Regions from separate parts of the Kitasatospora sp. NPDC001540 genome, predicted to be linked through region 3. Evidence: riboswitches for the same ligand, from Rfam matches in the RefSeq annotation. Region 3 holds a riboswitch; each other region holds the start of a gene.

Region 1 (9,551 bases), on a different contig from region 3:
GTCCGGCGCCCCGCCGGAGTCCCCGGCGACGACCGGCAGTCCGGTGGCGGAGGCCTCCAGGTAGACGATGCCGAGGCCCTCGACGTCCAGTCCGCCGCGCCGGGTGCGGCAGGGCATCGCGAAGACGTCCCCGGCCCCGTAGTGGGCGGGGAGCTCCTCCCAGGGGACGGCGCCGGTGAAGACGACCGAGGAGCGCACGCCGACCGTGTCGACGAGCTTCTCCAACTCGGCCCGGTAGGGCCCGCCCCCGACGATCAGCAGCACCGCGTCGGGCTGGGCGGCCAGCACCCTCGGCAGGGCCCGGATCAGCGTGTCCTGCCCCTTGCGCGGCACCAGCCGCGACACGCACACCACCACCGGCCGCCCGCTGAGCCCGAGCCGGGCCCGCACCGCGTCGCCGCCGGAGTCCGGCCGGAAGGTCGACTCGTCGACCCCGGGCGGGAGTTGGACCATCCGCCGGGCGGCGTCCGGCCCGACGGCGCGGGCGATCCGGGAACGGGTGTACTCGCCGAGGTAGGTGAGCACGTCCGTCCCGGACCCGATCCGGCGCAGCAGTTGGGCGGAGAGCGGCAGTTGGGCCCAGGCGGCCTCGTGCCCGTGGGTCATGCCGAGCAGCCGCTCGGCCCCGGCCCGGCGCAGGGCGGGGGCCATCAGGCCGAGCGGGGCGGCGGCGCCGAACCAGACGGAGGTGCAGCCCTCGGCGCGGAGGATCTCGGCGGCCCGCCGGGTGACCCGCGGGGTCGGGAGCATCATCCTCGTGCGGTCGCGGACCACCCGGAAGGGCTGCCGGGCGTCGAACTCGGCGACCTCCCGGCCGTCCTTCCAGGTGGAGGCGTACACCACGACCGAGTCCGCGGGCTGGCGGACGGCCATGCTGTGGACGAACGCCTGGATGCCGCCGGGCCGGGGCGGGAAGTCGTTGGTGACGATGAGGGTCTTGTGCATGCCGCGGCTCGCTCGGTCGGGGGGTGCTCGGACTACCTGTGAGTGGTCCGTACGATAGGTCACCGTGTCCGTTCACCGGGAACGCGGCCGGTCCGCCGACCGGACCGGACGGTGGCCCTCCGGGGCGGCCCGGACACGGTTCGGTGAAGGTTGGGGGCGCCGTCGCAACCGTTGGGGCGGGGCGGTTGTCCTTAACCGGTGAGGCCCCCGACGTGTCCGGTGTCCCGGCGTGCGTGCGACGACCCGAAGGAGCGCAGTGGAGTCAGCCCAGGCCGAGAAGGCCGGTGGCGCGGAGCCGTCGGTGCCCTCGCCCCAGCCGTCGTCCCAGGTCGGCGCCGGTGCCGCGCCGAGCCGTCGTCCGCTCTGGGCGCTGGCCGCCGGATGGGTGGCGACCCGGACGCTGATCGTCCTGATGGTCGCCGGCGTGCTGCGGATCGCCGACACCGACGTGACCACCGACATCTCGGTGATCTACCACAGCTGGTACGAGGTGCTGCGCACCGGCACGTTCCCGCTGGACGACGTGACCTGGCAGTACCCGCCGGGCGCGGCGCTGGTGATCCTGGCGCCGGGGCTGCTGCCCTGGTCGTACCTGGTCTCGTTCTTCGTGATCTGCGGCGTGGTGGACGCGGCCGCGATGGCGCTGCTGATGCGCGCGGGCAGCCGCCGGGGCCGCAGCTACCTGGGCGGCTGGTACTGGGTGGTGGGCGTGCCGCTGCTGGGGCCGACGGTGTACTGCCGGTACGACATCATCGTGACGGCGCTGGCGGTGGCGGGCCTGCTGGTGATGCTGCGCCGCCCGGCGCTCAGCGGGGTGCTGCTGGGCCTGGGCGGGATGGTGAAGGTGTGGCCGCTGCTGGCGCTGATCGGTTCGCCGCGCGGTCGGCGGACCAGGCGGGCGTGGACCTCGGCGGTGGCGTCCGCGGCGGCGCTGGGCTTCCTGCTGACGGCGGGGATGAACGGGGCGTTCGAGTTCCTGAAGTTCCAGTCGGAGCGCGGCATCGAGATCGAGTCGGTGGGCGCGCTGCCGCTGCACTTCGCGAAGCTGGCGGGGGCCTGGAACGGCACCGTGACGATGAACTACGGCTCGGTGGAGTTCCTGGGCCCGTGGGTGCCGGTGATCACCAAGGTGATGATGGGGCTGTCGGTGGCGGGCTTCGGCTGGCTGCTGGTGTGGCGGCTGCGGGCGGCCCGCTGGACCTCGGCGACCACCCTCGACGCGGCGCTGTGCGCGCTGCTGGTCTTCACCGCGACCAGCCGGGTGATCTCCCCGCAGTACATGATCTGGGTGGTCGGCCTGGCGGCGGTGTGCCTGACGGTGCGCGGCAGCAGCCAGCGTCCGGTGGCGGTCATGGTGCTGGTCACGGCGGTGCTGACCACCATGGAGTTCCCGATCATGTTCGGCGCGGTGAACCGCAGCGAGCTGGGCGGCGTCCTGGTGCTGACCGCCCGCAACCTGCTGCTGGTGGCGACCACGGTGGTCTCGGCGCACCGGCTGTGGCGCTCCACCCGGCGGCGGGAGGCGCTGACGACGGTGGTGCTACCGGCCGAGCAGGTCGCCCCGCAGTACCCGGTGCGCCCGGGCATCGCCTACGAGCAGGACCTGCTGGACGACCTGACCCCGGCGGAGCGCGCCTGATCCGGCAGGCACTTCCTGCAAGTTTCTGAAAGTCCTTGCAGGGCGGGGTTCCGGCCTGCCACCATCGCCGGATGATCGACTACGACATCCTGATCGTCGGCGGCGTCGGCGTGGACACCATCGTGCGGGTGGACCGGCTGGAGGTCCCGCCCGGCCGCGACTCGATCGACGTCCCCCCGGTGCTGGACTACCCGGCGCACACCGGCAACGGCGTGGCCCTGGCCTGCCTGGCACTCGGCCTGCGCACCAAGTTCGCCGACTTCCTCGGCGACGACCCGCAGGGCGCCCTGGTCCTGGCCGAGTACGCCCGCCGCGGCCTGGACTTCAGCCACCTGCCCGCCCCCGCGGGCACCCCGCGCAGCGTCAACCTGGTCGACCGGGGCGGCCTGCGGTTCTCCTTCTACGACGGCCGCCACCCGGCCGACGCCCGGCTGCCGCGCGAGTTCTGGCTGCCGCTGCTGGAGCGCTCGGCGCACGTCCACCTGTCGATCACCGGCGTCAACCGGGACATGTACCCGGACATCGAGCGCCTGGGCCGCACCAGCTCCACCGACCTGCACGCCTGGGACGGCGTCAACGCGCACCACCTGCACTACGCCCTCCGCTCGGACGTGGTCTTCCTCTCCGCCGCGGGCCTGGCGAACCGCCCGGAGGCGGCGATGCGCGCGGTGCTGGCGCGGGGCCGGGCCGAGCTGGTGGTGGCCACCGCGGGCGCGGACGGCGCCTTCCTGCTGACCCGCGAGGACGAGGCGCCCCGGCACTTCCCGACCGTCGACCCGGGCGCGCCGGTGGTGGACAGCAACGGCGCGGGCGACGCCTTCGTCGCCGGGTTCCTGCACCGGCGGCTGGCGGGCCGCCCGGTGGAGGAGTGCATGCGGGCCGGGGCGGTCGCCGGGGCGCACACCTGCACCGTCGCGGGCACCCACACCGCCTTCCTGGACGCCGCGGGCCTGGAGCGGGCGCTCGGCGCCTCCTGAGCACCCCGGCCGGTCCCGGCCGGTCCCGGTCAGTCCCGGAGCCCGGCCACCTCGGTGATCCAGGCCCTGGTGAACTCCGCCACGCCGGTCCCGAGTTGGGCTCTCATCGCACGCTCCAGCCCGCCCTCGCCGAAGGCCCCGACGGTGCGGTAGAGCGCCACCAGCCGGTCCTGCCCGTAGCGGCGGGCGATCAGGTCGCAGGCCATCCAGGCCTGCTCGTAGGCCTGGGCGATGTCCGCCGCCCCGGCCGTGAACGCGTCGTCGGCGGGCAGCGCGGCGGGCACCCGCCCGGCCCGGACGTCCTTGGTGAGCTCGGGGGCGATCTGCCGGGCGGTGCGCCCGGCGCCCAGGTAGCCGGTGTAGTCGGCGACGCCCTCGGAGAGCCACAGCGGCGTCCAGGGCTTGGTGTCGGCCCGGGTGGCGACGTGGGTGGCCTCGTGGGTGACGACCACCCGGCGGCCGAGTTCGCTGAGCTGCCGGTAGGCGTCGGGGTTGACCACGATCCGGTCGGCGGGGGTGTGCACGGGGGCGCCGCCGACCGCCAGGGTGACCGCGGCTATGCCCTGGTAGGCGTCCGCGGAGACGTCCATCCGGCGGGCGAACTGCTGCTCGGTGAGCGGCAGTTCGAGCACCAGTCGGGCCCCCGACGGGCCCCAGACCGCCTCCACCGCGGGCATCGCGCGGTCGGCGAGTTCGGCCAGCGCGGTCAGCTCCGCGCCGTCGCCGAGACCGAGCACCAGGCCGTGCCTGCCCTCCACCGCCTGGACGGTGCCCAGGTCCCAGGGCGCGGCCGCTCCGGTCGGTGTCTCCCGGGCCACCCGCCACCCGGCCGGCTCGCGCACCAGCTCGACCTGCCGCTCCAGCAGCGCCGGGTAGTCGTCCACGCCGCTCAGCCGGTAGCCGAGCTCGGCGCCGACGGTGAACCGCTCCGCGTCGGCGGGCGGCTCGACGAAGCCGGTCAGCCGCAGCGCGTACGCGGTGAGGCGCAGCCCGGCGGTGCGGGTCAGCAGGTCGCGGTCGGCCTCCTCGGAGCCCGCCGCGGCGACGGCCAGCAGCCCGGCGGTGTCCCGCGCGGCGACGGCCCGGCCGCGCCGGTCCAGCAACTGCTCGACGGTCTCCCGCAGCCCGGGGAGCGCCGGGCCGCCGCCGGGCGCGGGCGCGGCGGCGGGGGCCGGCCGGGCGGGCGCGGCCCGGGGCGGCGACAGCTGGGCGGCCCCGGCGGCGGCCAGCAGCAGGGCGGCGCGCCGGGACAGCGGGGCACCGGCCCGCGGCGGCGGCCCGGCGGCCGGCGGCAGGTCGGTGACCAGGGGTTCGTCGACGAGGCTCAGACCCGCACCACCGTGTTGACCGGCATCGCGCTGACGCTCTCGTACCGGACCCGGGCGCCGGGGTAGGGCGCGTGCACGACGACGCCCCCGCCGGCGTACATGCCGACGTGGTGCCTGTCGCTGTAGAAGATCACCAGGTCTCCGGGCCGGGCGTCGGCGAGGCTCACCCGCCGGCCGGCCGAAGCCTGCGCCTGCGAGGTCCGCGGCAGGGTCACTCCGGCCTGCCGCCACGACCAGTACATCAGACCGGAGCAGTCGAAGGTGCCGGGGCCGGTGGATCCGTAGACGTAGGGGGAGCCGATCTTGGAGATGGCGGCGGCCAGCGCGACGGCGGCGCGGTCGGAGGAGGGCGGCTGGTTGCCCAGGTCGATCCGGTCAGCGCCGCGGGCGGCGCGCTGCCTGGCCTCCCGGGCGTCGTCGGCGGCCATCCTGGCCCGCTCGGCGGGGGCGAGGCCGTTCAGCAGCCGCTGGGCCCCGGCCAGCCGCTCGCGGACGTCCTCCTTGGCGGCGGCCAACTCCTGTCGGACCTGTTCCAGCTCGGCGAGCTTGGCCCCGGCCTCGTGCCGCCGCTCGTCGAGCCGCCGCTGCCGCTCGGCGAGCTCGCGCAGGCTGTCGGCCTGCCGGGCGGTGGCCTGTTCGAGCGAGCGGGCGCCGGTCAGGTACCCGGCCGGGTCCTGGTCGAACATCAGGCGGACGGTGGGGTCCAGGCCCTGGCTGCGGTACTGGGCGGCGGCGACGGCGGCCAGGTCGCCGCGCATCCGGTTGATCTCCTCCTGCCCGGCGGCGACCTGGTCCTGCAGGGAGCCGGCCTCGGCCAGCAGCCGCCTCTGCTGCTCCTGGGCGGCGTTGTACTTCTCCGAGGCCCGCTCGGCCTCCTCGTAGAGCTGGTCGACCTGCTGCTTGACCTCGCTGCGGTTCGGCGGGTCGGCCGGGGCGAGCGGGGCGGCGGCGGCCCCGCCCACGGTCAGTCCGAGCGCGCTGGTGGCCGCGGCGGTGAGCGCCAGGGCCCGGGCGAGGCGCTGGACGCCGGGCAGTGGGGTGCGGCGGTGCACGGACACGTGCGACGGCTCCGTTCTGCGGCCGGCCTCCGCCGCCGTCCGCGGTCGGACGGCCGTCCTCGCGGGGGCCCGGGGGCAGAGGTTAGCGAGTCAGAACGATCCAGTCCAAACCCCGACAGCACCGAATATTTGACCGCGAATCGGACAATCAGACGAGAGCGGCCCGGCACCCCGTGCGGGGTACCGGGCCGCGGGCTCGGACGGGCCGTCAGATCCGGACGATCCGGTTGATCGGCATGGCCGTCGCCGACTCGTAGCGGACCTGCGCGCCGGTGTGCGGGGCGTGGATGATCTGCCCGTTGCCGACGTACATGCCGACGTGGTGCTGGTCGCCGTAGTAGATGATCAGGTCGCCCGGCCGGGCGTTGGCGATGTTGGTGCCCAGGCTGGTGCCCGCCCCGGCCTGCGCCTGCGAGGTGCGCGGGATGGAGACCCCGGCCTGCTTGTAGGCCCACTGCATCAGGCCGGAGCAGTCGAAGGTGCTGGGCCCGGCCGCGCCGTACGCGTACCAGCTGCCCAGCTTGGAGACCGCCGCGCCGACCGCGTTGCCCGAGAAGCTGGAGGACGCCGGGGCGTTCAGCTCCACCCGGACGGTGTCGCGGGAGGCCCGCTGCGCGGCGTCGGCCTGCGCCTTGGCGTCCGCGGCGGCCTTGGCCTCGGCGGCGGCGAGCTGCTCGCGCTCCTGCTGGGTCAGCGTGTTGAGCAGGTCCTGCGCCTTGGCCAGCTTCGCCTTGACCTCCTCCTTGTCCGCCTGCAGGGACTTGGTGGTGGCGTCCAGCTCGGCGAGCTTGGCCTCCGCCTCCTTGCGCTGGGCGTCGAGCTTGGCCTGCTCGTTCTTGAAGGTCTTCAGCAGGTCGGCCTGGGTGGAGCCGACCGCGTTCATGGTGCCGGCCTGGCCGAGGAAGGCGTCCGGGCTGCTGGAGAGCATCAGCTGCATGGTCTGCGGCATGTTGCCGGTGCGGTACTGCTCGGCGGCGATGCCCGCCAGGCCCTCCTGGGCGGTGGTCACCTGCTCCTGCTGCCGGGCGAGCTGGTCCTGCAGTTGGCCGACCTGCTTCTGCAGCTCCTGCTGCTTCTCGACGGAGGCGTTGAGCGCCTCCGTCTTGACCTCGGCCTCTTCGTTGAGCTGGTCGACCTGCTGCTTGACCTGGTCCTTGGTCGGCGCGGGGTCGGCGTGCGCCCCGCCCTGGGCGGACAGCGCCACGGCAGCGGCGGCGGTGGCAGTGAGAATCGAGACCCGGGCACGGCCGACGGGCTTGGGACGGCGATGGGACGCCACGAAGGCGGACTCCTTCTTCCTCACACCGCCTACCGGGTGAGCTGACGGGTTCGGGCCGGAAGAAAGGCCCTACGGCGCCTCACCGACCGCGCACGGCGGTCGACCTGGCGCCGATTCACCCCGGGGGAACGTGGTTCCCCGGCTCCGTTCGACAGCACCCCCGCGGGGGTATCCCGTCAGCAGACCCGGTGTTGACGGTCTGCCCGCTGCGTCACGGACTCGGCGGCGACCTCCGCCGCCGCCCCCCTTGGGCGATCGACTCTGCGGTGGTCGAGGCAAGACCCTAGTAACCGATCCGTGATCCGTTCAAATCCTTGTCGGAAAAAAATCTGATTCTGAATCAAATACCCCGGCAAATCTGACCGAACGTGATCAATCCATTACACGGAGCGTAGTAATTCTCACCATGTGGTCGAGAAACACCACGCCCGGACGTGTCGCAGATCACAGGGAGATCTCGACCCGGCCGGGCGTGTCACGAGGCGTCAGTTGTCGCCCTGCGGGGCGTTTGTCCGGTTCGCCGGGCGGTCAGACCCGGCGGATGGTGGAGATCGGCAGGGTGTCGACCTTCATCGTCTTCACCACGTCACCGGTGCGCGGCGCGTGCACCACCAGGCCGTTGCCGATGTACATGCCCACGTGGTGCCGGTCGCTGTAGTAGACGACCAGGTCGCCCGGCTGCGCGTTGTGCCAGTCGGTGCCCACGTTCACGCCGTAGCTGCCCTGCGACTGCGAGGTGCGCGGCAGCGAGACGCCCGCCTGCTTGTACGCCCACACCATCAGGCCCGAGCAGTCGAAGGTGCTGGCCCCGGTGGCGCCCCAGACGTACGGCGAGCCCTGCTTGCCGAGCGCGGCCGCCACGGCGGTCGCCGCGTAGCCGCTGGCCTGCGGCAGGGTGCTCGGGTCGACCCGGGAGGCGCTGCGCGAGGCGCTGCCGCCGCTGCCCTGCAGGATCGCGGCCCGGTCGGCGGCGCTCAGCTTGGCCAGCAGCTTCTGCGCCTCGGCGAGCTTGCTGTTCACGTCGTTCTTGGCGTCGTTGAGCGCCTGGGTCTGGCTGTCCAGCTCGCTGAGGACCTGGGCGGCCTCCTGCTTCTGCTGGTCCAGGCGGCGCTGCTGGTCCTTGAGCGACTTCAGCGTCTCGGCCTGGGTGCTGGCGGCCTGGTCGAAGGAGGACGCCTTGGTGAGGTACTGGTCCGGGTCGGAGGAGAGCATCAGCTGCATCGACGGGTCGACGCCGCCCTGCCGGTACTGGTCGGCGGCCACCACCGAGAGCCCGGAGGCCAGTTCGGTCAACTGCTCCTGGCCGCGGGCCACCTGGTCCTGCAGGTCGGCGGCCTGCTTGCGCAGCTGGTCGGCCCGCTCCTTGGCGCCGTTGTACTTCTCGGCCGCCTGCTCCTGCTCCTCCAGCAGCTTGTCGACCTGCGCCTTGACCTCGTCCTTGTTCGGCTGGGCCGGGGCGGCGTGCGCGCTGGCCTGGGCCGTCAGGGCGACCGCGGTCGCGGCGGCGGCGGTGAACACGGAGATCCGCGCACGGCTCGGCTGCTTGGGACGGCGGTGGGAGGCCAAGGGGGTGCTCCTTCTTCCTGCTGGACTCACCCCAACGAGTGACAGTCCGGAATATAGGTTTGACGCCAGACCCTAGTGAAGTCCCCACCCCCGCGTCCACTCCCGAGGGGCTTCCGGCCCGCCCCGCACGACCCCCTTCACCGGACCGTCACACTCCGGCCGCCGGGCGGCCCCCTGACCTCGCCCCAGCCACCCGCTCAGCTGCGCGCCAGCCGGTTGAGCAGCAGCACCGAGGCCACCGGCCGGGCACCCGCCTTGCGCACCCCGTCCGCGACCTCCCGGTCCGCGGAGACCACCACCACCGGCCGCCCCTGCGGCTCGGCCCGCACCAGGCGGCGGATCAGCTCGTCCGCGGTCTCCCCGGTGCGGCTGAACCGCACCCGCACGCCGCGCGGCGGGGCCATGATCACCGGCACGTCCAGGTCCTGGCCGTCGAACACGCAGGTCACCTCGGCCTGGGTGCGCTGGGCCAGCATCGCCAGGCCGCCCAGCAGCCTCATCCGCTGCTGCTCCAGCGGCAGTTGGGGGTAGCCGGTCTTGGTGACGTTGTAGCCGTCCACCACCAGGTGCACCTGCGGGAGGGCCAGCAGCTGGTCCAGCAGCGCCGGGTCGTCCTCGGCCAGGCCGCGCCGGGCCACGTCGTGCGGCGAGGCCGAACCGGGCTCCACCGCCTCCACCAGGTCGGCCGGGCGCAGCGCCGTCACCGGCAGCGCCAGCTCCCGCTGCAGGCCCTGGGCCGACTGCAGCACGGTGTCCAGC
Region 2 (9,551 bases), on a different contig from region 3:
ACCACCACGGTGTCGGCCAGGATCGGGGCGGCGGTCTCGGCCAGCTCCCGGGCCGTGGTGGCCAGGTCCAGCGTGGTGCCGATCCGGGTGGAGGCCTCGTTCAGCAGCGCCAGCCGCTGCTGGGCGGCCTCGGCGACGGTCTCCGCCTCGAAGCGGTCGGTGATGTCCACGACCGTGGTGCTCACCCCCAGCACCGTGCCGTCCGGCTGCTCCAGCCGGAAGGTCGACACCGACCAGGCGTGCTCGCGCTCCGGGTCGGCCGCCGTCCGGCCGTGCGTGCGCAGGTCCACCAGCGGGCGGCCGTCGGCCATCACGCGGCGCATGGTGGCCTCGGCCGTCCGGCCGTCGATCCCCGGCAGCAGCTCGGTCAGCCGCCGTCCCAGGTGCTGCGCCACCGGCAGCCCGTTGATCCGGGCCAGCGCCTCGTTCAGCCGGACGAAGCGCAGGTCGGTGTCGAGCACGCCCATGCCGACCGGCGACTGCGTGAAGAACCCGTTCAGCAGCGCCAGGTCCGCCGCCAGCCGTTGCACCTCGCTGACGTCGGACGCCACCGCCAGCACCATCGGCGAGCCGCTGCGGTCCAGCACCGGGTACGTCCGGAAGTCGAGCTGCACCAGGTGCCCGTCCCGGTGCCGCACCGGGTAGACCCCGGCCCAGGGGCGGCCGCTCAGGATCCGGGCGAACAGCTCCAGCGCCTCCGGGCGCCGCTCCGGGCCGACCAGGATGTCCGCCGCGCGCGTGCCCACCGCCAGGTCCGTCGGGAAGCCGAGCAGGGCCTCCGCGTCCGGGCTCCAGTGCAGGATCCGGCCGTCCGCCGCGATCAGCGCCGTGGCCACCGGGATCGCGAGCAGACCGTCCGGTACCGACGCGCCACCTGCCGCGAGCGGGGAGGTGGTGCGGGTCCGGGGTGCTGTGCGCTGTCTGTCGGTGTCCATCTGGCCACCTGCCGTTCCGGAGGGTGGTCACCGCCCTGCCATCGTCGCACGGCGGGCCGCCCGCGCCCAGACGGGTGACCTGCCGCTAGACACCTCACGGCGCCAAGGAGTCAAGACTGGGCGCGGGTGGAACTCGCTGTTCGAATGCCCAAGGCACGGTTGCTAACGAGTGGGTTCGGCTTCTGGATGGAGCTGAACCACACCGACCCAGGCGCCCTCGCTGGCCCGCTGGTGGAACGCGCGGACTCTCCAGCGCCCTGCAGGGACGGGGACCGGGGCTTCGTCCGGCAATCCTCTGCCGTTCGGGTAGGGCACTCCGAGGTCCTTGCCAGCCTCGGCCGAGTCCATGAGGACTGCGGGGCCGTCGGTCTCCCAGACGCCGCACTCCTCCCACTGCGTCGCCGGGTCGCTCAGTACGATCTCGGCGGCTGCCAGCAGCTCGGTATCGGAGTCGGCCGCGAGCCATCGCATGAAGGCCCGGTGTTCGGGCAGGTAGCAGGTGCTGTCGGGCGTATCGCCCAGCACGAGAGCGGTCGCGGAGTCGGTTCCGCGCAGGCTGATCACCCCGGCGTAGTCCGCGACCGCGCAGGCCCGATCGTAGTCGTCCTGCTGGTCGGTGTTGCCGAGGATCATGCCGTCCTCGGTGCAGCCACCCCAATTGTGCAGTGCGGACACCGGGACGACGATCAGTGGGCCGCCCATAGACCCGACCCAGGTCAGTTCGAGTCTCAGACGGGCAGGGTTCGGGGTATCGCTCATGCCCGCAGTGTGCCGCTGGCCTGTGACAGACAGGGAGGCGGGGGTCGTTCACTCCTCAGGGCGAGGTGGGGTGTCGGTTCACCCAATCGTCTACGCCGCTGCCGCAGCGGGCTCCTGCGCGGTAGGGAAGGCGATGAGCTCGTCGAACAACTTGCGGTTTTTGAGGCAGTGGTAGAGCTGGCCGAGCATGCGGTTGAACAGGTTTCGCTGGGCGGCCGCGTGCCAGTCACCGGCGTCGTCCCGGCGGTGGCGGTAGTGGGCTTTGGCGCCGGGTGAGGCGGTAATCGCGGAGAAGGCCCATAGGTAGCCGGCGTGGTTGAGTCGGTCGTTCTTCACCCATCTGCGGGTGATGCTGGACTTCTTGCCAGAGGCCCGGGTGATGGGGGACGCGCCAGCGTATGCCTTGAGACCGCGGGCGTCGGCGAAGCGTGCGCGGTCGTCGCCGATCTCGGCGAGAACCCGGGCGCCGAGCTGGGTGCCCAGGCCTGGGAAGCTGAGGATGATCTCGGCGTCCGGGTGTTGAGGGAAGGCATCCTCCACCGCATGGGCGAGATCGTCGGCCGCCGTGCAGGCGGCCGTGAGCTGGCCGAGGAGGGCGAGCATCTGCTGGCCGAGCGCCTCTTCGACCGGAGCGGCTTGGTGGGCCCAGTCGGCGCGGAACACCTCGCGTAGCCGTTCCGTTTCCGCCTCGATACCGCGTTTGCGGCCGACCCGCTTGAGGGCCGCAGTGATCTGGGGGCGGGTCAGGCGGGCGGCCTGGGTCGGGGTGGGAGCGAGCCTGAGCAACTCGCGGGCCTCCGGGCGGCACAGGCCGTTGTCCCACTTGGCGAAGGCGTCCAGGGCAGCGGGGTAGTACTCCCGCAGCAGCGAGCGTAGCTGGTTCGCCATCTGCTGCCGGTTCCAGACTGCGTCCTGCTGGGCCCGGGCGAGAACGGCGATCGCGCGGGCCAGGTCACTGTCGTTGGGCAGGGGCCGGTGGGCGTGCATGTCAGTGCGCAGGATGTTCGCCAGTACAAGGGCGTCACCGGGATCAGATTTCTTGCGGGAGACGGCGTGCCGGTCGCGATAGCGGGCGGCAGCCATCGGGTTGATCGCGAACACCTGCCGTCGGCCAGTCCGAAGGACAGCGACCAGCAGGCCGCGAGACGTCTCGATCGCAACCGGGATCGGGCACTCTTTGGTGTCGCCGTACTCGGCAAGCAGGCCCAGGAGGATCTCGTAGCCGGCCAAGTCGTCGGTGATGTGCCGTTTGGCCAGCAACTGGCCAGTGTCGTCGACCAGGGCGACGTCGTGCGTTTTCTCAGCCCAGTCAATGCCGCAATAGATCAACTCTAACTCCCCGGGACGCGGTGTCTGCGCTGGTTACGAGCGCATGCGGGGCCACGCAGCGACCTAATTCCAGGACTCGACCGTCTGGTCGGTCCGCCACCTCACTAGCCGTTCGTGGCACCAGCGCGCCGCGCGGGCCTCGGTCTGTTGCGAGCGCTTGAGCAGCTCGGGTAGATCGAGAGGTCACCGTGCGGCGGGCTCGCACCACCAACACCAACGAGTGATCAAGTACGAGGTGTTGACGGTGGTGGTCACGCAGACGCCGGACACCGCCGCTCTGGGGCAAGGCCGCGAAGCCAGGTGCTATCTAGGCGTCCATCCGATGTCCACACGACCACCACTGCAACGAGCGCCGGGGCCGTGTGCCGCTCTAGCGGGAGACCTCAACGGTCCGGGTGGACCCAGGCATCACGCCCCAACGTTCGAGCGGACTGGTGGCAACCCCGGGTTCCCGCCATCCGCTAAGAAGGAATTAGGGTGGACCGGATGGACACCCGTCGGACGAACCCCCCGGTGGCGCGCGGTGGTGCGTAGGAAACCCGCCCCCGTCAGCCCGCTGCCGCAACGCGACGGCATCGACCCCGTACACGTCAGACTGCCGCTGGAGGGCGCCTGGCCGACGGTGCGCGCCTACCTGGAGGAGCGCTACGGCGCCGCCGCCGGGGACGGGCGGATCGCCGCGATGCTCGCGGCCGGCGAGTTCGTCGCCGCCGACGGCCCGGTCGCCGCCGACGCGCCCTACGAGCCCGGCGGCCACGTCTGGTTCCACCGCGAACCCGGACCGCCCGAGCCCGTGGTGCCCTTCCCGGTCGAGGTCCTGCACCGCGACGAGCGCATCGTGGTCGCCGACAAGCCGCACTTCCTCGCCACCACCCCGCGCGGCAGCCACGCCACCGAGACCGCCCTCGCCCGGCTGCGCCGCGACCTCGGCCTGCCCCGGCTCAGCCCCGCCCACCGCCTGGACCGGCTCACCGCGGGCGTGGTGCTGTTCGTCGCCGACCCCGCGCTCCGCGGCGCCTACCAGGGCCTGTTCGAGCGCCGCGAGGCCGTCAAGGAGTACGAGGCGATCGCCCGGTACGAGGAGGGCGCGGCGGCCCGGCTGCCCGCCGTGGTGCGCAGCCGGATCCGCAAGGACCGCGGCCGGCTCGACGCGTACGAGGAGTCCGGCGAGCCCAACGCGGAGAGCCGGATCGAACTGGCCGAGGCCCGCGACGGCCTGGGCCGCTACCGCCTCGCCCCGCGCACCGGGCGCACCCACCAGCTGCGGGTGCACATGAACGGGCTGGGCCTGCCGATCCTGGGCGACCCGCTCTACCCCGAGGTGCTGGGCGAGGGCGACCCCGAGGACTACCGGCGCCCGCTGCAACTGCTGGCGCGCTCGCTGGAGTTCACCGACCCGGTGGACGGACGGCGGCGGCGCTTCACCAGCGGCCGGGTGCTGGCGGCCTGGCAGGACCCGGCGGGCTGGTAGGGCCGGGGAGCACGGGGCAGGCGGACCGTCAGGCGCCGGTCGGGGCCGCTTCGCGCGTGCTGTATTGACGGAAAGTCTAATAACTTCTACCTTCACGGCAGGGCCACCACTCCACCCTCTCCGCCCCCACCGCGAAGGAGCCGGCATGTCGCCCCACCCTGCCCGCACCGCCCCCGACCGGGAGCGCACCGCCGAACGCCTGCTCGCCTCCTCCGCGAAGCTCTCGTTCAACCCCCTCACGGACGTCGACTGGGACGCCGACCCCGTCCCCGGCGCCTACTACTGCCCGCCCCGCCACCTCTCCCTCTACGGCACCGACCTCTGGGAGCGGATGAGCGAGGAGCAGCGGATCGAACTCTCCAAGCACGAGGTCGCCTCCATCGCCAGCGTCGGCATCTGGTTCGAGGAGATCCTCATGCAGATGCTGCTGCGCCACGCCTTCGACCGGGACCCGACCAGCAACCACGTCCAGTACGCGCTCACCGAGATCGCCGACGAGTGCCGGCACTCGATCATGTTCGCCCGCATGATCGCCAAGATGGGCGTCCCCGCGTACGGCGCCGGGTTCGTCGCCCACAACCTCGGCCGGCTGTTCAAGGCGATCTCCACCCACAGCCAGACCTTCGGCGGCACCATGTACGTCGAGGAGATCCTGGACGCCTTCCAGCGCGAGGTGATGAACGACGAGACCCTCCAGCCGCTCACCCGCCAGGTCTCCCGGATCCACGTCATCGAGGAGGCCCGGCACATCAGTTACGCCCGCGAGGAGCTCGTCCGCAAGCGCCTCGGCCCGGTACGTCGCCGGTACGAGCAGCTGTTCATCGGACTGATCGTCTACTACGCCACCACCGCGCTGATCCACCCCCGGCTCTACGCCGCCGTCGGCATCGACCCCAAGGTCGGCAAGGCCGCGGCCCGCGCCAACCCGCGCTGGCGGGCCACCAAGGTCGAGATGGCGCAGAAGGTCGTCTCCGTGCTCGACCGGGCCGGGCTGGTCGGCCGGACCAACCGCTGGCTGCTGCGCGCCGCCGGAGTGGTGGCCTGAGCGGGCGCCCCCGGGGTGCCGCGGGGGCGGAGCCGTCCGGTCCGGTTCCCGGATCGTGATCATTCGGTGTCGGTGTGGGCTTCCGGTGTTCGAACGACGCGGATAAAGTGCGTCGTCACCGAACCACCGGGGGGTCCGTTCATGCACCGCGCCACGGCCGGCACAGCCGCTGCCGCCGCCACCGTCCTGCTGCTCAGCACCGTCGCCGGATGCGGCGGACCGGAGCCCTCCGCGGACCGGGCCGCCAGCGGCGCGGCCACCGCCGCCCCGGCCTCCGGCACACCCGAACCCACGGGCGCCGCGACCGCCGCGCCCACCGGACCGGCCCCCGGGGCGTCGGAGGGCGGCGCTCCGGCGGGCACCGGTACGGGCGGCAGCATCACGGTGGCGTTCGCCGGAGACGTCCACTTCGAGGGGCGCACCGCCTCCCGGCTCGGCGCCGCCAAGGCCGACACCGCCCTCGGCCCGATCTCCGGCACGCTGTCCGCCGCCGACCTCGCGGTGCTCAACCTGGAGACCGCGATCACCGGCCGGGGCAAGGCCGAGCCCAAGACCTACACCTTCCGCACGACGCCCAAGGCGCTCGACGCGCTCAAGGACGCGGGCGTCGACGTGGTCTCCCAGGCCAACAACCACGCCGTCGACTTCGGCCCCGACGGCCTTGCCGACACCCTCGCCGCCAAGGCCGCCTCCCCGATACCGGTGATCGGCATCGGCAAGGACGCCGAGGAGGCGTACGCCCCGTACGTCACCACCGTGCGCGGCGTGAAGGTCGCCGTCCTGGCGGCCAGCCAGGTCAACGAGATCACCAACCAGAAGTGGCGGGCCGGCGCCCACAAGCCCGGCATCGCCTCCGCCCTCGACGAGAACGCGCTGCTGCGCGCCGTCGCCGCGGCGAAGGCGCAGGCGCCCGTGGTCCTGGTCTACCTGCACTGGGGCGACGAGGGCGTGGCCTGCCCGACCCGCGCGCAGACCGGCCTCGCCAAGGAGCTCGCCGACGCCGGAGCGACCGCCGTGGTCGGCACCCACGCCCACACCATGCTCGGCGCGGGCATGCTCGGGAAGACCTACGTGTCGTACGGCTTCGGCAACTTCCTCTGGTACGGCACCTCGAACTACACCGCCTCCGACGAGACCGGCGTCACCACGCTCACCGTCACCGCGGACGGCCGCGTCACCGGCGAGGACTTCACCCCCGCCCACATCGACGGCCGCGGCGTGCCCGTCCCGCAGACCGGCAGCGCCGCGAAGGCCGCCCAGCAGCGCCGCGACGGCCTGCGCGGCTGCACCGGGCTGGCCGCCGTCCCGAAGTGACGGCGGCTCAGCCGGGCGCGCACCGGCGGAGCGGGGGTCAGCCCAGGTCCAGCACCTGACCGGGGCGGATCAGGTCCGGGTTCTCGCCGACCACCTGCTGGTTCGACTTGTAGAGCTCGGACCAGCCGCCGCCCACGGCGTGCTCGCGGGCGATCGCGGCCAGCGTGTCACCGGGGTTGACGGTGTACGCCTGCGCGGACGGGGCGGCGGTTGCGGCCGGTGCCGGGGCTGCTGGGGCGGCCGGGGTCGGGGTCGCGGGGGCTGCCGAGGCCGCCGAGGTCGCCGGAGCGGTGGACGCGCCCGCGGTGGGGGGCGCCGTGGTGCCGCTGGGGGTGGCCTCGGGGGTGGTGCCGGTGCCGGTGCCGGGGTCGGCCGACGGACTGGGGGAGGGGATGACCGGGAGGGTGGGGATCAGACCGCTTCCGTTCCCGTTCCCGTTTCCGGGGTTGCTCCCGTCTCCGTTGCCGTTCCCGTTGTTCCCGTTCGAGGTGCCGTCGCCGCTGCCATTGGCGTTGCCGCCGTCGGCGGGGGTGCTCGGGCTGGGCGTGGCGCTCGGGTCGGCGGGCAGCAGCGGGACGCCGGGGGCGGTCGGCGGGAGGGTCGGCGTGGCCTGGGCGTCCGGGGCGGGGGTGCTCGGCTGCGGCTGGGGGTGGGGGTGGGCCAGCTGCATGTAGCGCTCGTACAGGCTCTGGTGGCTGGTCCAGAACCAGGCACCGTTCTTCTCGTACCAGTACACGTGGGAGACCGGGTCGTAGCCGGGCAGGCCGGAGAAGACCGGTGCGGCGTTCCCGGCCGGGACGGTGCTGCCGTCCGGGGCGGCGTTGACCGCTGCGACGCCGCGGGCGCCGCGCAGCGAACCCGTCTCGTCCGCGGAGTCGTTGTCGTCGACGACGCCCGGTGCGGTGGCGGTGTTCAGGCCCGCGTCGTCCGCGCAGGCGGACCAGGGCGAGGGGCCCTCGGTGGCCAGGATGCGCTCGGCCACGGCGATCTGCTGGCTGCGGGTGGCCCCGTTCGGCAGCGGGGCGTACTGGGTGCCGCCGTAGTCGGTCCAGCGCTGGGCGTTGATCTGCAGGCCGCCGTAGAGGCCGTTGCCCGGGTTGGAGGCCCAGTTCCCTCCGCTCTCGCAGTCGGCGACCCGGTCCCAGACCGCGCTGGGAGCGGCGTGTGCGCCGGTCGCGGCGAGCAGCGGCAGGGCGATGCCGACGCCGGCCACGCCGGCCGCCGCGATCGCGCGCTCGGCGGCCTTCTCCGCCGGGCCCTGCCGGCGGTGACGTCCCGAACCCGTGAAGAGCATGCAGGATCCTCTCCGCACGCCTGCGAGGTGAGCTGTCGGGTTCGGACCGGGAGGAGGCCCGGCCGCCACGCCCCGGTCACCCGGCGCGGACGGCTTCACCCCTAGCCGTGGGGAACGGCAACAATCGTGGTTCCCCCGCCCCCGTCCAAGGGTGGTGGTGGTCGACCCGACAGCGCGGCGGACGGGGTTCGGCGTATTCGCGCGCGGGGCCCGGCGGTGCGGGCTGGGAGGAGCCTATTCACTCGAACGTGGCAATCACAAGCGCGTCGCGCCAGGATCACGTCCTCGTCACGCCGGTTGCCGCCTGGTGCGTGGGCGACCTGTTGACGGCGCTTCGGGCGGAGGTGGACGTCCGTCAGACGGAGGGAGGGGTCGGCGGATCGGCTGGAGAAGTCTGGCCGATCGGTGGGATTGGGAGGGAGGGCAAGAGGGAAGGCCCGCGCCCGGGTTCGGCCGTGAGGTGGGAGGTCGGAGTCAAGTCCCCTTCTGCTGACGGGAGTTCGACGGAAAAGGGGCATTGGTGGCGTTGCGGATAAATCACGCGACAGGGGGCCGGGGGCCTTCCTACGATCGCCCTGCTCGCTGCGTCAGCCGAGTCGCCGGGTTCGTCGAGGAGGTCCCGTGGGTGTCGTGATTCCTGAAGTGCTCCGTGTCGAGCGCCAGTTCGCCCGGCTGTTCGTCGGCCAGGCGCTGTCGGTCCTGGGCGACCGGGTGTCGTTCGTGGCGCTGCCCTTCGCGGTGCTGTCGATCGGGGGCTCGGCGGCCGACGTCGGGCTGGTCACGGCCGCCGGGCTGCTCCCGCTGCTGGTGTTCACGCTGGCCGGGGGAGTCTGGGCGGACAGACTGCCGAGACAGCGGATCATGCTGGCCTCCGACCTGGTGCGGTGCGCCGTGCAGGCGGCCGTCGCGGTGCTGCTGTTCACCGGTACCGCCCGGGTCGGGGTGCTGGCGTTGCTGATGGCGCTGTTCGGTGTCGCCGACGCCTTCTTCCTGCCCGCCTCCACCGGGCTGCTGCCCCTGCTCGTCCCCGCCGACCGACTGCGCGAGGCGAACGCACTGCGCGGGTTCGTGCAGTCGAGCAGCCTGGTGGTCGGGCCCGCGCTGGCCGGCCTGCTGATCGCCGCGGTCGGCCCGGGCGGGGCACTGGCGATGGACGCCGCGAGTTTCGCGGTCAGTGCGGCCGTGTTGGCTCGGCTGGGCGCGGTCGGCGGCCCGGCGGTCAGTGGCCCGGCGGCCGACGTGGTGGACGGCGCCGGTGGCGGGGCGGAGCGAGGTGCGCGGCTCGGGTTCCTGGCCGAGCTCCGGGTCGGCTGGCAGCAGGTGCGCAGCCGGACGTGGGTCTGGGCGGGGATGCTGGCGCTGGCGGTCTACCACGTGGTGGTGCTGCCCTCGGTGTTCGTGCTC
Region 3 (9,551 bases):
TCGTGCACCGCGTTGGCGTACACGTCCCAGGCGGCGGGGGCGGTCACGGTGAAGGTGAACGGGGCCTTCAGGTCCGGCTGTTCGAAGTTCGCGAAGACCCGGCGGGCGTCGGCCGGCTCGTAGTGGGTGTACAGGTAGGTCTCGCCGTCCACCGGGTCGACGAAGCGGTGCAGGCCCTCGCCGGTGCGGCTGTACGCGCACTCGGCGACCACGGTCAGCCGGTTGTGCGCGGCCAGCACCGGCAGCGTCACCCGGGCGCCGTCGAACACCTCGGCCACGTCCAGCGCGATGCCGTTCAGCTCGACCGAGACCACCTCGGGGGCCAGCAGGTCGGCGAAGCCGGTCGCGCCCGGCTCGGCGCAGTCGAAGGAGATCCGGGTGGTGGAACGGAAGGTGGGCCGGCCGGGGTCGGCCGCCGCACTGACGTCCAGGTGCACGCGGTAGCTCTCCACCCGGATGATCGCGGCCCGGTCGCGGGCCTCCTCACGGCTCAGGTTCTTGCCCGGCACGTCGGCACTCCTCTGTACGGAACACACGGTTTGGGAGTGTTCATGGCACCCCTCCGGGGGCATCCTTTCACGCCGTCCCACCTGTGCCATTGCACTGGGGAGGAATCATCGCGGCCGGTCCGGAGTTGCACCCCGGAGGGGAACCCCCGAACCGCCGAACCGCCGACCGAAGGGCGCCGTCAGTGACGACCGCAGACTCCCGCAAGATCGCCGACTTCTGGTTCGACCCGATCTGCCCGTGGGCCTGGATGACCTCCCGCTGGATGCTGGAGGTCGAGAAGCTCCGCCCGGTGGACACCCGTTGGCACGTGATGAGCCTGTCCGTCCTCAACGAGAACCGGGACGACCTGCCCGAGCAGTACCGCGACCTGCTGGCCGCCGGCTGGGGTCCGGTCCGGGTCCTGATCGCCGCCGCCCAGGCCCACGGCGAGAAGGTGCTGGGCCCGCTCTACACCGAGCTCGGCACCCGCTTCCACAACCAGGGCCTGCCCAACAACCGCGAGACGATCGTCGCCGCGCTGCGCGCCGCCGACCTGCCGGAGGAACTGGCCGACGCCGCCGACACCGACGCGTACGACGAGGCGCTGCGCGCCTCGCACGCCGAGGGCATCGGCCTGGTCGGCGAGGACGTCGGCACCCCGGTGATCGCCGTCGACGGCCCGGACGGCGACCGCGTCGCCTTCTTCGGCCCGGTCGTCACGCCCACCCCGCGCGGCGAGGCCGCCGCCCGGCTCTGGGACGGCACGATCCTGGTCGCCTCCACCCCCGGCTTCTACGAGATCAAGCGCACCCGCACCGCGGGCCCGTCCTTCGAGTAGCCGCCGACGCGCCGGAGCCCCGCACCCCACCGGGGGTGCGGGGCTCCGGCGCGTCGATCAGGGGGCGACCGCCCGGCGGCGGCGGTCGCGCAGCGCGCCCACCACGGCCAGCGCCAGCGTCAGCCCCGCCGTGAAGTAGAGCTGCAGGCGGTTGGCGGAGTCCAGCGTCATCAGCACCAGCACCGCCAGGATCGCGGCCAGCGCCAGGTAGGTCAGGTACGGGAAGGCCCACATCCGGACCGGCAGCTGATCGGCCGACAGGTGGCGCCGCATCCGCAACTGGGCCACGCAGATGAACGCCCAGACCACCAGGACCGCGGCCCCGACCATGTTCAGCAGCCAGGAGAACACCGTCTCCGGCCACCAGTAGGAGAGCAGCACCGCCAGGAACCCGAACCCGCAGGAGGCCAGCACCGCGCGCCGCGGCACCCCGCCGGAGATCCGGGACAGCCCGGCCGGGCCGTGGCCGCGGGCGATCAGCGAGTGCGCCATCCGCGAGGCGCCGTAGATGTTGGCGTTCATCGCGGACAGCAGCGCGATCAGCACCACCACGTTCATCAGCTGCGCGGCGCCCGGGATGCCCAGCGTGTCCAGCACGGCGACGTACGGGCCGGGCTTGACCACCGCCGGGTCGTCCCACGGGACGAGGGTGACGATCACCGCCATCGAGCCGACGTAGAACAGCGCGATCCGCCACATCGCGGTGCGCACCGCGACCGCCACGCTGCGCCGCGGGTCCGCCGACTCGGCGGCGGCGATGGTGACGGTCTCCAGGCCGCCGTACGCGAAGACCGAGGCGAGCAGACCGGTGATCAGGCCGCCGGCCCCGTTCGGGAGGAAGCCGCCGTGGCCGGTCAGGTTGCTCAGCCCCGGGGCCGGGGCGTCGGGCAGCAGGCCGCAGATCGCCAGCACGCCGATCACCAGGAAGGCGCTGATGGCCAGCACCTTGACCGCGGCGAACCAGAACTCGAACTCGCCGAAGTTGCGGACGGCGGCCAGGTTGGTCAGGCAGAAGAAGGCCATGAAGACCGCGACCCAGGCCCAGGACGGCACGCCGGGCAGCCAGCCGGAGACGATGCCCGCCGCGCCGATCGCCTCCACCGCGACGCCCACGCACAGCAGCACCCAGAACAGCCAGCCGACGGTGAACCCGGCCCACGGGGCGATCTCCCGCTCGGCGTGCACCGAGAAGGAGCCGGAGGCGGGACGGGCCGCGGACATCTCGCCGAGCATCCGCATCACCAGCATCACCAGCAGCCCGGAGGCGGCGAAGGCCAGCACCACGGCCGGCCCGGCCGCGGCGATCCCGGCGCCCGAGCCGACGAACAGCCCGGCGCCGATCACGCCGCCGAGCGCGATCATCGACAGGTGGCGCTGCTTGAGCCCGTGGGACAGGCCCGCGTCCTCGGCGGCCGGCTCCCGGGCGGGGGCGGTCTCGGGAGTGGGGGTGCGGGTCATGCGACGATTCCAGACTGTTCGACGGAGTTGGCCGTGTTCACGGGGGTCTGTCCACTATTCGACAAGGGATGTGGACATCCCAGGCGGTACCGCCATCCGGACGGAAGACTGACACAGGGTGACCGTTCGGACGCGTGGAGCGAGGGTGAGGGCCCGGTCACAGGCCGGATCCGACAAGCCGGAGCGGTCGGCTTTTGTCACGGCCGACGCGGCGCGAAGCACCTGACAGCGCGTAGGTTCGCAGGTGATCACCCGCACCGGAGCCCAGGGAGCAGCCATGGCCATCGCCGCGCCGACACCGTCCACCGCCGTCCTCGCCGACCTGCTGCCGCAGGCCTCCACCCGGCTCGGTGCCCGCGCCCGCGACCTGGCGCTGGTGACCGGCGGCGCCGCGCTGACCGGCCTGGCCGCCCAGCTCTCGGTGCCCGTCCCCGGCTCGCCGGTGCCGGTCACCGGGCAGACCTTCGCCGCGCTGCTGGTCGGCACCGCGCTCGGCGCCCGCCGCGGCGCCGCCGCCCTCGGCCTCTACCTGGCGGCGGGCATGGCGGGCCTGCCCTGGTTCGCCCAGGGCACCTCGGGCGCCGGCCTGGCCACCCTCGGCTACGTGATCGGCTTCGTGGTCGCCGCCGCGCTGACCGGCGCGCTGGCCCGCCGCGGCGCCGACCGCAGCCCGCTGCGCACCGCGGGCGCGATGGCGCTGGGCAGCCTGGCCATCTACGCCGTCGGCGTCCCCTACCTGGCCTTCGCCCTGGACGTCCCGCTGGCGAAGGCCGCCCACCTCGGCCTGTACCCGTACCTGGTCGGCGACGTGCTCAAGATGGTGCTCGCGATGGGCGCCCTGCCGCTCACCTGGAAGCTGCTCGGCCGCCGCTGACGCAGCGTCACCGCCGCCGGGTCCGCGCCCCCGTCGGGGAGCGGACCCGGCGGCATGTCACACTCGTGGGCATGCGCGTCTACCTGGGCTCCGACCACGCCGGATACGAACTGAAGAACCACCTCGTCGAGTGGCTGAAGGGGGCCGGTCACGAACCGGTCGACTGCGGCCCGCACGTCTACGACGCCGAGGACGACTACCCGCCGTTCTGCCTCCGGGCGGCCGAGCGCACCGCCGCCGACCCCGAGTCGCTGGGCGTGGTGATCGGCGGCTCCGGCAACGGCGAGGCGATCGCCGCCAACAAGGTCAAGGGCGTCCGGGCCGCCCTCGCCTGGAGCGAGCAGACCGCCGCCCTCGGCCGCGAGCACAACAACGCCAACGTGATCTCGATCGGCGGCCGGATGCACTCCGTCGAGGAGTCCACCAAGTTCGTCGAGATCTTCCTCAACACCCCGTACAGCGGCGAGCCGCGGCACACCCGCCGGATCGAGATGCTCTCCGACTACGAGACCACCGGCGAGCTCCCGCCGATTCCGGCCCACCACCCGCAGGGCTGAGCCGACGGGGGACGCCCGCCCGGGCGTCCCCCGCGCAGCCGTCCCTCAGATGCCGTGCGGCCGCCAGGGCTCGAGACCCGAGCGGAACGCCGCCGAGGCCGGCTCCAGCGCCCCCGGCCGCAGCTCCCGCGCCAGGCCCGCCGCGGCCAGCGCCGCCGGCGAACCGCCGCCCAGGTACACCGAGCCCAACTCGCGCACGTCCAGCGCCAGTTCGGCCGCTCCGTCGGTCCGCACGCAGGAGGCCGGGCCGCGCGGCGCCACCAGCCGGAAGTCGAACGACGTCGTCCCGCCCACGACCCGCCCGTCCGCGCAGGCCACCAGCGTGCGCTCCGCGTCGATCAGCCGCCGCCACAACTCCCGGGCCCCGGGCGCCTCCTCGTCACCGCCGAAGGCCACCTCCACGTTCCGGTGCCAGGTCTCCCACTCCTCGGCGCGCAGCGGACGTACGGTCAACTCGGGGTGTCGAATCGCCACGAACCCCCCCTACCAGCCGTCTCCGGCCCCGACGAGCGAATAACCGGACGCCGCCGTCCGGGCCCGGGCGGCCGAAACCCGCCGGGCGTGGCACTCCCGCTGCACCCGGTGCCACCCACCCCGTCGACGCGGGCACCGGCGGTGGATAAGGTCGGTCCCCATGGCCGGCAGCGCGCGTCCCAGTGCGACGGGCCGGGACGGCCGACCGTCCCGCGAACCCGTGACGGCCCGGCTGCGCGCGGCGCTGTACCGGGCCCGGCGCAGGCTGCGCCGCACCGGCGTCGACTACTTCCGCGGCGACGGCGCCGACTGGTGGGCCTTCGCCGCGCTCGCCCTGGCCGTCCCGCTGCTGGTGCTGCTCAACGTCCTCGTCCCCGACTGGGCCCCGCCCACCGCCCTGGTCCTGCCGATCCTGGCGGGCGCGCTGCTGCTGCGCCCCGGCACCCTGGTGCTGCTGTACGCCGTCGCGGCGGGCGGCCTGGTCACCGAGTCCGTGGTGCACACCGGGGAGCGGGTGGCCAGCCAGCGCCCCGAGGCGTACACCCACGGCGTCACCCCCGGCGCCGCCCTGGTGGTCGGCGCGGTCGGCGTCGCCGGGCTGCTGGTCGCCCAGTTCCGCCGCCGGATCGGCGTCCCCTGGCGCGGCGGCTCCACCATGCTGTTCGACCTGCGCGAGCGGATCCGGGTGCAGGGCCGCGTCCCGCGGCTGCCCGACGGCTGGCACACCGACACCGCGCTGCGCCCGGCCGGTGGTCAGTCCTTCTCCGGCGACTTCATGGTCGCCGCCCGCACCGGCCCCGGCGGCCGGGTGCTGGAGGTCGTCCTCGCCGACGTCTCCGGCAAGGGCATGGACGCGGGCAGCCGCGCCCTGCTGCTCTCCGGCGCCTTCGGCGGACTGCTCGGCTCGCTGCCCGCCCACGACTTCCTCCCCGCCGCCAACGGCTACCTGCTGCGCCAGGACTGGGCCGAGGGCTTCGCCACCGCCGTCCACCTCGTCCTCGACCTGGACACCGGCGAGTACGAACTCCTCTCCGCCGGGCACCTGCCCGGCATGCACCGGCTCGCCGGGGCCGGGTACTGGGAGGTCAAGGAGGCCGAGGGCCCGCTGCTCGGCGTCTACGACGGCGCCAAGTTCGAAGGCGTGCGCGGTACGTTGGGCCCCGGCGACGTGCTGATGCTGTGCACCGACGGCATGGTGGAGATCCCCGGCCGGGACCTGGGCGAGGGCATGGACCGGCTGATGGGCGAGGCCGACCGGCTGGTCGCCACCACCCCGGTGGCCGGGCGCTCCGGGGCCGCGGTCCGGCTGATCGACAGCGTGGCCAAGCACGTCAACGACGACCGCGCCGTGCTGCTGGTCTGGCGCCGCTGACCCCCGTCGACCGCCGCCGACCGCACAGCCCGGCGCGGAGGAACGGTGTGCACGAGGTGCCCACGGAGTGTCAAACCCGGACGTTGATCTTCGGCCAATTCCCCTGGCATACCCGGCCCGTGGCCGGGTAACCGGTCTGCCTGCCGCTTTGCCGCCGCCACCGCGGCGGACCGCCTCCCGCCGACGGGCCGTCAGAACCCGTCCGCTATCGTCACGGTCGGCGAAAATCAGCCCTGCCGCGCGGGTTGGGGCCCCGGGGGACGGGGCAAGTCCTTTACGCACTCCGCACGAGCGACCACACTGAGTCCGGATGGAGTGGTGGGGACACGGGGGGCACGGGCCGGTTTCCGCCCGGAGCCGTCGCCGGTTCCGACCCGAATCCCCGCCACGAATCGAGGAAGTGAGTCCGGTGGCCTTCTCCGTCTCCGCCCTGGTCCTGTTCGGCATCATCGTTGCGATCTTCATCCGCAACAAGCAACTGAAGCCCGGCCACGCCGTCATCGCGGCCCTGTTCGGCTTCATGCTCAACCAGTCGAACATGGCCGCCCCGATCAGCCAGTTCCTGGAGTCCGTCTCCAAGGCCATCTCCGGCATCGCGGGCTGACCGGCCCGACCCCGGAGAACGCCCTCCGGAGGACGGAAGTCCCCCTCCGGCCGACCGGAAGTCCCATACGCGGGTGACCAGGGTCACCCGAACCGTCACGCCAGGTCAGCGCCCGGGCGCGCACGGTGGCCGAAGTCGCCCACCGTACGCCGTTCGTGGGCGCACCGTCATGATCCCGTACGCACTGCGCAGCCCGGTGGCGGCACAGCGTGACCTGGCGGACCGTCAGCCCCCTCCCGATCCCGGGGACGGGGCCTTTCGGCGCTTGCCAGCTCCGCGAGCCGTGGGTTTTGCTTCCTCCGCAACCCGGACATCGGCCGGGTGGGCCACCGAGCGGAACGCCTAGTCCTGCCGCCGTCCGGTGCCGACCAGACACCACGCCACGGCAGGAGCGGGGGAACCACAGGTAGTACGCCGGATCCGGAACGCACGGGACCGGCTCGGGGTGAAGCCGCGGAGAACGCGGCCGGGCAACTCTCGCCCGAACCCGACAGCTCACCTCGTAGGCGTCGGAGAGGAACAGCTTCATGTCCGCTCAGGGCAAGCACCGCAAGCCGCGCCTGGCCACCGTCGCCCGCATCGCCATCGCCGCCGGAGTCGTCGGCGCCGCGGTCGGCCTCCCGGTCAGCGCCGCCTCCGCGCACGGCACCGCCGACCACCAGGACGGCGGCCGCCAGTGGGCCAACGTCTCGGTCGACGCCACCCCGGTCGCCGACACCACCGCCACCACCGCCGGGCAGGCCGCCCCGGCCGCCGCGCAGACCTACAAGGTCGCGTCCGGCGACACCCTCTCCAAGATCGCCACCGCGAAGAACGTGGACGGCGGCTGGGAGAAGCTCTACCAGGACAACCGCTCGGTCATCGGCGGCAACCCGAACCTGATCTACCCGGGCCAGCAGCTGACCGTCAACGGCGTGGCCGCCGCGACGACCCCGTCCTCCTCGGACGCCGCGGCCACCACCGCGGCCCCGAAGACCTCGACCAAGTCGAGCGGCACCACCACCGCGAAGACCCGGACGCAGGCCCAGACGCAGACGCAGAAGTCGACCACCTCGTCGTCCTCCTCGTCCTCGTCCGCCGCGAAGTCGTCGACCGCCACCACCGCCACCACCTCGGGCAGCAGCTCCGCCGCGAGCTCCTCCTCCGGCTACGTCGCCCCCGCGCCGGGCAGCGTCACCACCGGTTACAAGGTGGCCGGCTCCAACTGGTCCAGCGGCTACCACACCGGCATCGACTTCCCGGTCGCCACCGGCACCAGCCTCAAGGCCGTCGCCAACGGCACCGTGGTCTCGGCCGGCAACGGCGGCGCCTACGGCAACCAGGTCGTCATCAAGCTCGCCGACGGCAAGTACGCCCAGTACGCGCACCTGTCCTCGATCTCCGTCTCGGCCGGCCAGTCCGTGACCGCCGGCCAGCAGATCGGCCTCTCCGGTGCCACCGGCAACGTGACCGGCCCGCACCTGCACTTCGAGATCCGCACCACCCCGGACTACGGCTCCGACATCGACCCCGTCGCCTACCTGGCGGCCCACGGCGTCAACGTCTGACCCCCGGCACCACCCGAAGGCCCCGCGATCCGCTGCGCGGGGCCTTCGGGCTTTCCGGGGACGCGCGGGGAACGGCGGGGGAGCCGCGCCCGCGGCCCGGGAACGGCGAAGGCCCCGACCGCACTGCGGTCGGGGCCTTCTCGTGGAGCGGGTGACGAGAATCGAACTCGCGTGACCAGTTTGGAAGACTGGGGCTCTACCATTGAGCTACACCCGCAACGCAACGTCCGCCGCCACCCTGCGGGCGGTGCGGACGGGCCCAGCGTACCTGGTCGGGTCGGTGGATTGCACACTCCTTCCGCCGTTGTCGCTCGCCGATATCGCCCCGGCCGGGGGCGGGTCGACGTGTACTCTTCTGCTCGGCAGCACGGGGTGTGGCGCAGGTTGGTAGCGCGTCCGCTTTGGGAGCGGAAGGCCGTCGGTTCGAATCCGGTCACCCCGACCGTGTGCGGCAGGGTCTCGTCAGCGGGCGGGGCCCTGTTGTCGTTGCGGCGGGGCCGGAGCGGCAGTCGCTCCCCGTCCTCCGTCCACCCAGGTGCCGGGCACAGTCGCTTTCGTGGTACCGGTAGGATGGATCGCTGGCGGTAGTACGGACAGCAATGCAGCCCCAACCGCCTATCGCCCTGACCGCAAGCCCCCTAGGAGACCCAACCGTGAAGAGCGCCGTCGAGACTCTGAACCCCACTCGGGTTCGACTCACCGTCGAGGTGCCCTTCGAGGAGCTCAAGCCCAGCCTCGACGCGGCGTACAAGAAGATCAACCAGCAGGTCACCGTTCCGGGCTTCCGCAAGGGCAAGATCCCGAACAAGGTGATCGACCAGCGCTTCGGTCGTGGCGCGGTGCTGGAGGAGGCCGTCAACGACGCGCTTCCGCGCTTCTACACGCAGGCCGTCGACGAGGGCCAGATCGACGTTCTGGGCCAGCCCGACATCACCGAGATCGAGGGTGTCGAGAACCTGGCCGACGGCGGGGACCTCAAGTTCACCGCCGAGGTCGACGTGCGCCCCGAGGTCACCCTGCCCGAGTTCTCCGAGATCGAGGTCGTGGTCGACCCGATCGAGGTCAGCGACGAGGACGTCGAGAAGTCCCTGGAGCAGCTGCGCGAGCGCTTCGCCTCCGTCAAGGACGTCGAGCGCGCCGCCGCCGAGGGCGACATCGTCGTGATCGACCTGGAGGCCAAGGTCGACGGTGAGGTGCCGGAGGACGGCACCGCCACCGGCGTGAGCTACGAGATCGGCTCCGGCCGCCTGCTGGACGGCATCGACGAGGCCGTCATCGGCCTGTCGGCCGGCGAGTCCAAGACCTTCACCACCACCCTCAAGGGCGGCACCCAGGTCG

The links. Region 3 has a riboswitch for cyclic di-AMP ahead of ACFY00_RS35020 (peptidoglycan DD-metalloendopeptidase family protein). Riboswitches for the same ligand answer to the same signal wherever they lie in the genome.
Region 1: another riboswitch for cyclic di-AMP. It lies ahead of ACFY00_RS01470 (NlpC/P60 family protein); the one in region 3 lies ahead of ACFY00_RS35020 (peptidoglycan DD-metalloendopeptidase family protein).
Region 2: another riboswitch for cyclic di-AMP. It lies ahead of ACFY00_RS27450 (transglycosylase family protein); the one in region 3 lies ahead of ACFY00_RS35020 (peptidoglycan DD-metalloendopeptidase family protein).

What each region holds. Positions count from the first base shown of each region.
Region 1 is NZ_JBIAVO010000001.1:322,014-331,564, reverse strand. Features, by position in the region: gene ACFY00_RS01495 (glycosyltransferase family 4 protein) at 1-945, opposite strand, end outside; gene ACFY00_RS01490 (glycosyltransferase 87 family protein) at 1,202-2,584, shown strand; gene ACFY00_RS01485 (carbohydrate kinase family protein) at 2,656-3,561, shown strand; gene ACFY00_RS01480 (hypothetical protein) at 3,591-4,664, opposite strand; gene ACFY00_RS01475 (NlpC/P60 family protein) at 4,886-5,947, opposite strand; gene ACFY00_RS01470 (NlpC/P60 family protein) at 6,156-7,226, opposite strand; cyclic di-AMP (ydaO/yuaA leader) riboswitch at 7,237-7,390, opposite strand; gene ACFY00_RS01465 (NlpC/P60 family protein) at 7,755-8,792, opposite strand; gene ACFY00_RS01460 (NYN domain-containing protein) at 8,990-9,551, opposite strand, start outside.
Region 2 is NZ_JBIAVO010000028.1:1,287-10,837, reverse strand. Features, by position in the region: gene ACFY00_RS27480 (SpoIIE family protein phosphatase) at 1-935, opposite strand, end outside; gene ACFY00_RS27475 (Imm21 family immunity protein) at 1,098-1,694, opposite strand; gene ACFY00_RS27470 (IS110 family transposase) at 1,785-3,023, opposite strand; gene ACFY00_RS27465 (pseudouridine synthase) at 3,547-4,494, shown strand; gene ACFY00_RS27460 (diiron oxygenase) at 4,640-5,539, shown strand; gene ACFY00_RS27455 (CapA family protein) at 5,681-6,853, shown strand; gene ACFY00_RS27450 (transglycosylase family protein) at 6,891-8,147, opposite strand; cyclic di-AMP (ydaO/yuaA leader) riboswitch at 8,151-8,314, opposite strand; gene ACFY00_RS27445 (MFS transporter) at 8,769-9,551, shown strand, end outside.
Region 3 is NZ_JBIAVO010000049.1:42,069-51,619, forward strand. Features, by position in the region: gene pepN (aminopeptidase N) at 1-509, opposite strand, end outside; gene ACFY00_RS34985 (disulfide bond formation protein DsbA) at 692-1,327, shown strand; gene ACFY00_RS34990 (amino acid permease) at 1,385-2,785, opposite strand; gene ACFY00_RS34995 (biotin transporter BioY) at 3,063-3,659, shown strand; gene ACFY00_RS35000 (ribose-5-phosphate isomerase) at 3,731-4,216, shown strand; gene ACFY00_RS35005 (GNAT family N-acetyltransferase) at 4,262-4,690, opposite strand; gene ACFY00_RS35010 (PP2C family protein-serine/threonine phosphatase) at 4,851-6,062, shown strand; gene ACFY00_RS35015 (hypothetical protein) at 6,472-6,666, shown strand; cyclic di-AMP (ydaO/yuaA leader) riboswitch at 7,069-7,188, shown strand; gene ACFY00_RS35020 (peptidoglycan DD-metalloendopeptidase family protein) at 7,194-8,213, shown strand; tRNA gene ACFY00_RS35025 (tRNA-Gly) at 8,357-8,430, opposite strand; tRNA gene ACFY00_RS35030 (tRNA-Pro) at 8,582-8,655, shown strand; gene tig (trigger factor) at 8,867-9,551, shown strand, end outside.